One region of the Shigella dysenteriae genome, then DNA from elsewhere that is predicted to be linked to it. Evidence: predicted binding sites of a transcription regulator. Region 1 holds the regulator's gene; the other holds the start of a gene.
The links. Region 1 encodes PhoB, which activates phosphate uptake and scavenging genes when phosphate is short. Its sites were predicted from a motif close to CTGTCATAAAACTGNCNNAT; they were not measured.
Positions count from the first base shown of each region.

Region 2: opgB (phosphatidylglycerol--membrane-oligosaccharide glycerophosphotransferase) is a predicted target of PhoB. The motif match lies at 3,027-3,046, and genes of this name have one in related genera.

Region 1 is NZ_CP055055.1:1,103,855-1,108,801, forward strand. Features, by position in the region: gene sbcC (exonuclease subunit SbcC) at 1-569, opposite strand, end outside; gene sbcD (exonuclease subunit SbcD) at 566-1,768, opposite strand; gene phoB (phosphate response regulator transcription factor PhoB) at 1,958-2,647, shown strand; gene phoR (phosphate regulon sensor histidine kinase PhoR) at 2,705-4,000, shown strand; gene brnQ (branched-chain amino acid transporter carrier protein BrnQ) at 4,407-4,947, shown strand, end outside.
Region 2 is NZ_CP055055.1:559,041-563,987, forward strand. Features, by position in the region: gene lgoD (L-galactonate oxidoreductase) at 1-504, shown strand, start outside; gene opgB (phosphatidylglycerol--membrane-oligosaccharide glycerophosphotransferase) at 643-2,934, opposite strand; gene yjjA (DUF2501 domain-containing protein YjjA) at 3,188-3,682, opposite strand; gene dnaC (replicative helicase loader DnaC) at 3,731-4,468, opposite strand; gene dnaT (primosomal protein DnaT) at 4,471-4,947, opposite strand, start outside.

The DNA of each region.
Region 1 (4,947 bases):
AAAACCATCGCCGAGATTTGCCCGTAGATTTCAGTGCCGGTTAACTCCTCGAGCAATTCCGCGCGTTCTTTGGGTTTGGCATTCAGGAAGGCAGCAAATTGCCCCTGCGAAAGCAGCATCGAACGGGTGAAGCGCCCGTAATCCAGTCCGGTTAACGTCGCCGTCAGTTCCAGCTTATCTTTCACTTTGTCGGCGAGAATTTTGCCATCGGCGCAGCGCGCCAGCTCTACGCGTGGCACCTGCAAATTACCGTCGGGTTGGTTACGCGCCCGATTCTGGCTCCAGAACGCGCGATACGCTTCACCTTTCACTTCAAACTCCACCTCCGCCAGACATTCGGCGGTATCGCGGGTCATGAGATCATTTTGCGATTGTGAAACGTTAGAGAGACGCGGAGTTTCGTGATACAGCGCCAGACAAATGGCGTCCAGCAGGGTGGTTTTCCCCGCACCGGTTGGGCCGGTAATGGCAAACAGCCCGTTGCTGGCGAACGGCTCGCGGGTGAAATCAATCTTCCATTCGCCTTTTAATGAGTTCAGGTTTTTCAGGCGCAGGCTGAGAATTTTCATGCTTCGTGTTCTCCGGCGAGGGTATGCAACGTCGTGGTGAAAAGATGCTGCAGACGTTGCTGCTGCGACTCATCCAGTTCTTCCAGTGCCAGACGGCGATTGAACACCTCTTCGACGCTGAGTTCGCTGAGGGTTTCACGCTGTTGGCTGGCTAACACACGCTCGCGCTGTTCACGACTCCGGCGTACCAGTAATACTTCAACAGGCAATGATTCGGTTAATGTCTGGATTTTGCGCTGAATATCATGCAGATACTCATCAGTAGTGATTTCGATATCCAGCCAGACAGGCGGCTCCTGCGATACATCGCGCCACTGTTCCAGCTGTGCGGTAATCGACGCCAGATCGCCTTTCAGCACTGCCATGGGTTGCGTTACCGGTACGTTCAGGTTTTCCACGCTCTCTAATTTGCCGTTTGAAAATGTCACCAGATGGACATATTTACTCTTTCCGCATTCATCAAAACTCAGTGGAATGGGGGAGCCGCAATAGCGAATATGTTCCATGCCGCCAATAATCTGTGCGCGGTGAATATGCCCGAGCGCGATGTAGTCGGCTGGTGGAAAGTTTTGTGCCGGAAACGCGTCCAGCGTGCCAATATAAATGTCACGCACGGCGTCACTTTTACTGGCCCCCACGGTCGTTAAATGTCCCGTGGCGATGATGGGCAGAGGCTGATCGCCGCGCAGTTTGCAGGCATCGGCATAGTGTTGTTGATAATAATCAGTAATAGCTGCCAGCAAATGCTGCTGTTTTTCAATTCCGTTAAGCCCCGCCTGGCTGGTAATAATGTCACGCGGACGTAAAAACGGTATGGGACACAGCACTGCGCCTGGCGTCCCGTCGCGACGAGGCAAGATTTGCGGCGCATGTCCGGCGCTGGCGACCACGGTCGTATTGAGGAACGCCATGATATCGCGCGATTCATTCAGCGTGGCGACCGAGTCATGGTTTCCTGCCAGTACCACCAGATGACAGCCAGTTTGCTGTAAATTGACAACAAAACGGTTGTATAACGTGCGGGCGTAACTGGGCGGCGAGCCGGTATCGAAAACATCACCGGCAACAATAATCGCATCCACCTGATGGGTTTGTGCTGTCTCCAGCAGCCAGTCAAGAAAAGCCTGATGTTCAGCTTCGCGGCTTTTACTATAGAAGTTCTGGCCGAGATGCCAGTCTGAGGTGTGAAGGATGCGCATAACGGTTCCCTGGCGAAAAAGCATGGGCGCGATTATACCCAAACAGATGTGCCATTTGCTTTTTTCTGCGCCACGGAAATCAATAACCTGAAGATATGTGCGACGAGCTTTTCATAAATCTGTCATAAATCTGACGCATAATGACGTCGCATTAATGATCGCAACCTATTTATTACAACAGGGCAAATCATGGCGAGACGTATTCTGGTCGTAGAAGATGAAGCTCCAATTCGCGAAATGGTCTGCTTCGTGCTCGAACAAAATGGCTTTCAGCCGGTCGAAGCGGAAGATTATGACAGTGCTGTGAATCAACTGAATGAACCCTGGCCGGATTTAATTCTCCTTGACTGGATGTTACCTGGCGGCTCCGGTATCCAGTTCATCAAACACCTCAAGCGCGAGTCGATGACCCGGGATATTCCAGTGGTGATGTTGACCGCCAGAGGGGAAGAAGAAGATCGCGTGCGCGGCCTTGAAACCGGCGCGGATGACTATATCACCAAGCCGTTTTCGCCGAAGGAGCTGGTGGCGCGAATCAAAGCGGTAATGCGCCGTATTTCGCCAATGGCGGTGGAAGAGGTGATTGAGATGCAGGGATTAAGTCTCGACCCGACATCTCACCGGGTGATGGCGGGCGGAGAGCCGCTGGAGATGGGGCCGACAGAATTTAAACTGCTGCACTTTTTTATGACGCATCCTGAGCGCGTGTACAGCCGCGAGCAGCTGTTAAACCACGTCTGGGGAACTAACGTGTATGTGGAAGACCGCACGGTCGATGTCCACATTCGTCGCCTGCGTAAAGCACTGGAGCCCGGCGGGCATGACCGCATGGTGCAGACCGTGCGCGGTACAGGATATCGTTTTTCAACCCGCTTTTAACGCCTTGCTCATCGGACGCAGAGCAGGGCTTATGATTTCTTAACTGGAGTATCTTACGTGCTGGAACGGCTGTCGTGGAAAAGGCTGGTGCTGGAGCTGCTACTTTGCTGCCTCCCGGTTTTCATCCTGGGTGCATTTTTTGGTTACCTGCCCTGGTTTTTGCTGGCATCGGTAACGGGACTGCTTATCTGGCATTTCTGGAATTTATTGCGCCTTTCATGGTGGCTGTGGGTGGATCGTAGTATGACCCCGCCACCGGGGCGTGGTAGCTGGGAACCGCTACTATACGGCTTACACCAGATGCAGCTGCGAAATAAAAAACGCCGCCGTGAACTGGGCAATCTGATTAAACGCTTTCGTAGCGGCGCGGAGTCGCTGCCCGACGCAGTGGTGCTGACCACGGAAGAGGGCGGTATTTTCTGGTGTAACGGTCTGGCGCAACAGATTCTTGGTTTGCGCTGGCCGGAAGATAACGGGCAGAACATCCTTAACCTGCTGCGTTACCCGGAGTTTACGCAATATCTGAAAACGCGTGATTTTTCTCGCCCGCTCAATCTGGTGCTCAACACCGGGCGGCATCTGGAAATTCGCGTCATGCCTTATACCCACAAACAGTTGCTGATGGTGGCGCGTGATGTCACGCAAATGCATCAACTGGAAGGGGCGCGGCGCAACTTTTTCGCCAACGTAAGCCATGAGTTACGCACGCCATTGACCGTGTTACAGGGTTACCTGGAGATGATGGATGAGCAACCGTTGGAAGGCGCGGTACGTGAAAAAGCGTTGCACACCATGCGCGAGCAGACCCAGCGGATGGAAGGGCTGGTGAAGCAATTGCTGACGCTGTCGAAAATTGAAGCCGCGCCGACGCATTTGCTCAATGAAAAGGTTGATGTGCCGATGATGCTGCGCGTTGTTGAGCGCGAGGCTCAGACTCTGAGTCAGAAAAAACAGACATTTACCTTTGAGATAGATAACGGCCTCAAGGTGTCTGGCAACGAAGATCAGCTACGCAGTGCGATTTCGAACCTGGTCTATAACGCCGTGAATCATACGCCGGAAGGCACGCATATCACCGTACGCTGGCAGCGAGTGCCGCACGGTGCCGAATTTAGCGTTGAAGATAACGGACCGGGCATTGCACCGGAGCATATTCCGCGCCTGACCGAGCGTTTTTATCGCGTTGATAAAGCGCGTTCCCGGCAAACCGGCGGTAGCGGATTAGGGTTAGCGATCGTGAAACATGCGGTGAATCATCACGAAAGTCGCCTGAATATTGAGAGTACAGTAGGAAAAGGAACACGTTTCAGTTTTGTTATCCCGGAACGTTTAATTGCCAAAAACAGCGATTAATCCGCCTTTGTCATCTTTTATTGCCATAAGCCAGCCGATGCTGGCTTATTTTCTTTGCAGTCAAAATACGGGCGCTAGATTTTACAACGGTTGGTGATTTTTTGTTCGCATGATTAGCCATGTCTTTTTCACGGAAATAGTGTTTTATACTGGTTGGTGATTTCTTATCGCTATATACCTCTGGTTTTTAGATCCCTCCTTGCTTTAAAACGTTATAAGCGTTTAAATTGCGCTTCAGGTGCTGTCATACTGACTGCATTCACGCGGTAAATCGAAAAACTATTCTTCGCCGCGCCTGGTTGGGAGTATTTCCCGCTAAAATTGTTTAAATATACCGCTGTATCATCCCCAGGGATTGGCACAAAAATTTAACGTTACAACACCACATCCACAGGCAGTATGATTTATGACCCATCAATTAAGATCGCGCGATATCATCGCTCTGGGCTTTATGACATTTGCGTTGTTCGTCGGCGCAGGTAACATTATTTTCCCTCCAATGGTCGGCTTACAGGCAGGCGAACACGTCTGGACTGCGGCATTCGGCTTCCTTATTACTGCCGTTGGTCTGCCGGTATTAACGGTAGTGGCGCTGGCAAAAGTTGGCGGCGGTGTTGACAGCCTCAGCACGCCAATCGGTAAAGTCGCTGGCGTGCTGCTGGCAACGGTTTGTTACCTGGCTGTGGGGCCGCTTTTCGCTACGCCGCGTACAGCTACCGTTTCTTTTGAAGTGGGCATTGCGCCGCTGACGGGTGATTCCGCACTGCCGCTGTTTATCTACAGCCTGGTTTATTTCGCTATCGTTATTCTGGTTTCTCTCTATCCGGGCAAACTGCTGGATACCGTGGGCAACTTCCTTGCGCCGCTGAAAATTATCGCGCTGGTTATCCTGTCCGTTGCCGCGATTGTCTGGCCGGCGGGTTCTATCAGCACGGCGACTGAGGCTT
Region 2 (4,947 bases), 540 kb from region 1:
ATCGGTCTGGGCGCGGCGGCAATCGCTAAAGCCGATGGCGCACAGGTGGTGGTGGCGGATACCAGTCCGGCGCGCCGTGAACATGTGGCAACGCGTCTGGAATTACCTGTACTGGACCCGTCAGCCGAAGATTTTGACGCGCAGCTACGGGCGCAGTTTGGTGGTTCGCTGGCGCAGAAAGTGATCGACGCGACAGGTAATCAACATGCGATGAATAACACGGTAAATCTGATTCGTCACGGCGGCACGGTGGTATTTGTCGGCCTGTTTAAAGGTGAGTTGCAGTTCTCCGATCCGGAATTCCATAAAAAAGAAACGACGATGATGGGCAGCCGCAACGCCACGCCGGAAGATTTTGCTAAAGTCGGTCGACTGATGGCGGAAGGAAAAATCACTGCCGACATGATGTTAACCCATCGCTATCCGTTCGCCACGCTGGCAGAAACCTACGAGCGCAATGTGATTAACAATCGTGAGTTGATTAAGGGTGTAATTACTTTCTGATAAGGCGAGATTATTAAAGTTGCCATGCAGCGTCCGGGGAAGTGTTGGGCGCTGTTTTTTTCTGTTTCTCAATGATGTTTTGTAGGCCGCAGAAGGTGTGTAGGTCGCACCTTATGCGACCTACACATCAGTCAGGAATTATCCTTCACGTTCCACCACTTTAATTTCCACCATGCCGATCCCGAGCTTACGCGGCGAGTGTCCGAGGATATTCCCTTCGTTGGTTGAGACAGGTTCCGGCGGCACAATTACCAGTGTGTCGGCATCGGTTGGGTTATCGAAATGCAGTGTGGTGGTGGTCACTTCATTGCCCAGCACAAGGGTTTGTTCTTCATTGCCTACGCGTACCGGAATAGGACGGCTGGCGTTATTGCCGTATGCTTTGGCGGTAATCACCAGGTCAAATTTCTTCGGCAGCGGATGCTTGTACTCGATTTTTACTTCATCGCCCAGCTGAGCGTTGGACCAGCGGCCCCACGACTCCGGACGGGAAATCCCGCTAAACTGTTTCACCTCTTCTGGCGCACCGGCGACGTTGAAGATGAAACTGTCGGCTTTGTAGCGAATATCGTTATCAACAATTTTCAGCGTATCGACATTGCTTTTGTAACGCGCCATGTCGATGACCGTATCTTTAAATGCCGTTTTGCCCTTCCACATTGTTTTATCAACATGCTGGACAATTTGCTGACCGCCAAGCTGCCCCTGCGAGACACACCAGTCGGTGGAGAGTGCCAGTTCCGGAGCCCAAAGTTGTGCCATCTTGTAGCAACGGTCAACCCAGACGAAATTGTCGCGTGGAGCGAAATCGGCCAGCTGGAAACGCAGCGGTGCTGAGTATTCACTTTCCGGCAGCGGTTCTACGCGCTTGTCTGAAACCCGCAACAGCAGCGGCAAACGGAAATGGCTACCCGAGAAGGCAATCATGTTTTTCTGCTGGTCGATAGTGAACTCTTTCATCTCTTTAGGGAATTTCCACAGGCGGATGATATCTGGCTTCCACGCCAATGTTTTCTCTTTGATATTGAGGAAGATTTCCGACATCGACTGCCCGGATAAACTGCTACGACCAAGTCCGAGATAGTTATCGCCACCGAGAATGTCCAGCACCGTCGCGCCGTTATCCATCGTGTTACGCTTCACTGCCAGCGTCTCTTGCTGCGGCTTGTCGCCACGAATGACAAAAAACAGGTTATTGCGATCCTGCTTATTAAGGTATTTCCACGCCGTGTTGTTCATCGCTAAATGGTCAGAAGAGACGACGATGACGGTATCTTTAAACCACGGTGACGCTTTGATTTTGTTGATAAACGCCGCGATATTCTCCTGGCTGCAACTTACCGCGCTGAATGACTGGTTCGGCTTACCGTCAAAATCATATTTTTTGCGGTTACAGGTACGCGAGATAAAACCATCCGGGTGATGGGTATCGACTGTCAGGGTAAACAGTGAGAATCGCTGACCTGAGCGGGAAAGCTCTTCAAACTTTTTCCACGCTTCATCGAGAACGGTATCGTCGTAGAATCCCCAGTCGTTGCGATAGTGCGGGTCGGCCACCACGCTTTTCAGCTCTTCTGAGCCGTATAAGTGGTCGAAGCCATGCGACTTCAGGAACACATCTTTACCGGCAAAACGCAGATTCGCGCCCTGCACGAAATAGTTCTGATAACCCGAGTTTTTCAGGATATCGCCCAGACAGATGTTCTGCGGGAAGAAGCTGGAGACAGAGGCGGAGGCGTTGCCTTCAAAGGGGGCAAACAGCGGTATGCCGCACTGAGAAGCCACCATGCCCGCAATCGTGTAATCCGTTCCTGGCAGCTGCTGCGTGTGGCTGAAATCCAGGCCTTCATTTTTCAACGCGCCCAGTTCAGGCGTGAGATCCGGGAAAGCTTCGTTATCAAAATAGGTCCGCTCGAGACTTTCGCCGTAGATATAAACCAGGTTGAGTTTCGGGTCAGGGATAGTTTTCGACGGCTCTTTATAATAAGCCGCAAAGTCCGGGTCGCCATCGCGTGACTGGGATTTCACCAGTTCCGTTATCTGACGAAATGCCGGGCTGGCGTCCACCGAACCCAGCGCCAGTAAGAGCGCCAGCAGGCTGTAACCAAAATGGTGCGGATGATGGCGACGACGGCGCAGGATCCAGCCCAGCGCACCGAACACCGCTGTCAGCCCCAGCACAATGCCGATACCCGGCAGGATGTATTTGCTGACGCCAGCACCGGTCAGGCTGTTGGTTAAGGTATAGAGAACCGCGTCGTTAATACCATCGCCAGTAAAATAGTCGCTGGCAAACAGGGTGATATTTAAAACGACAAATAGCCCCAGCACCGTTAATGTGGCTGCAAACCACCAGGTGTTACGTCCCGCTTTCCATGCGTAAATCAGCACAGAGGCGAGAAAAAGGGCGAAAGAGAGTAGTTCTGACAACGGGCGATCCTCACTAAACCGGGCCGTTTAGCCAACGTTTAAGCTTTTTGAGAAGCACAATGTAATGGCGTCGCCATATTGCTGCAATTCTAGTGTCAAAAAAATGCGATGTTGTTAGGAATTAGTTTATAAACAGACTTTTTTGATCGCGGTCGCTTCCCGTGTAACAGGGGGAAAACCGTCCAGGAGCAGGGAAAAGGGCAGGAGAGAGCCGCGTCAGCCGGGTAACAGCTAAAACGCGGCGTTTCGCGGTTCAGGAAATGAAGTTCAGCCCCTGCTTTAACACCAGATCGCAGGCTTTGGTTTTCACCTTTTCTGCCAGCGGAGTCGTTCCGATGTTATCCAGATTGAGTTGCTGACCATCTTTGGTTTTCAGCAAACCCTGAATGCCGTCCAGATAGTTGGTGTCTTCTTTTTGCTCTTCACTGTTCAGGCCCAGCTTTTCCAGCACCTGATTCTTGATGTTTTCGGCATCGGTTACCGACGCCAGCTTTTGCTTCGCGCAGTATTGCAGAATGCCTGCGGCATTGTTCATGTTATCTGCGCTTAAGGCCTGGTTTCCGCTGCTAAGCAAGTTAGTTAATGACGCGAGCGACCAACCGCCTTCCTGTGTCGTGCTGTTTTGGTTGCCAAGTTCGCTGGTGGCGCTGGAGAGCGCATCTTTCCAGGACGCAGCATGCACCCCGGTGGAAATTAATGCGCTGGCGGCAATGGCACAGCACAGAAGATGTTTAACAGTTTTCATCATCATTACTCAAGGTGGAATTGTGTCGCAGTATACCGCCAGAAACGGGGATTAATACTCTTTACCTGTTACCCGGCTACGGTAGCTATCCCAGTTGAAGATCACCCACAAACTGTTACCCAGGCGCATACGGTCCATCACGCGTTCGCCCAGCAACTTGGTCATCTCTTCCATATTACTGTTGGTCAGCATCCCGGTTGGGCGTTTGGAAGAAGAGCGGCGATCGACGATCTGGTTGATGATCACTTTTTCGTATTTCGATTCGGTCTGCACGCCGATCTCATCGATCACCAGCAGATCAACGTTGCTCAGATCGTTAAGCAGTTGTTCTTCGCTGGTACCGCTATTCCTGAAGGTATCTTTCATCGCCGACATAATATCGGCCACGGTGATGATCAATACGGATTTACCGCGTAGCAGCAGCTCGTTGCAGATTGCCGCCGCCAGATGGTTTTTGCCGGTTCCTGGCTTACCAGAAAAGATGAAGCTGGCGATGTTGCCGTCAAACTCTTCGACGTACTGGCGCGCTTTGCTTAACGCATTCATCTGCCCTTCACACTCAACGCGATAGTTCTCAAAGGAGCAGTTCTGATGCAGTGGACGAATACCGGAGCGGTTAAAGGTGCGCTGCATTTTCATCGCCCGATTTTCACGTTCGAGAGCGGCGGAGCGGATCGCTCCTTGTTCTTTCTGCCAGGCCAGTAGTTCTTCACCCGTTTTGAATGCAGGTTTGATATGGGCAGGCATCATTTTTTGCAGGCGTTGCATCAGGTCGCCAACGTTTTTCATCGTTACCCTCTGAATCCTGGTGGAATTTGGCTGTCAGGTTCGCTGACCGTATTCACATCTCGTTTCGGCAGTCCGCCGTTGCTGGCACGACCGATTTGCAGGCTGCGCGCCAGTTTTTGTTGCCACTGCACATGGTGAAAGACTTTACCTTCCGCCTGCCAGTAGGCAATGAATGAGGCCAGTTCTTCGGTGGTCACCGGCTCTCTTAGCGCCACGCCCCATAGCGCCGCCAGGCGGATAAAGTCGGCATCGGGTTGCCAGTCCGGATACATGGCGAATTTCCCCATGGGGACAGCAACGGGAGCGGCTTGCGGTTCCTGATAGAGTTGATCGTCCAGAGCGACATCGCTTCCCGGACGCGCCAGCTTTTCTTCCAGCGCCAGCAGTTCAGCCAGGCGTGCAGGCGTGACGGCATAAAACGCCGGGGCATTGTTAGCAAATACGGCAACCACACCGCCTTCAGCTTTTGCCAGAACGGT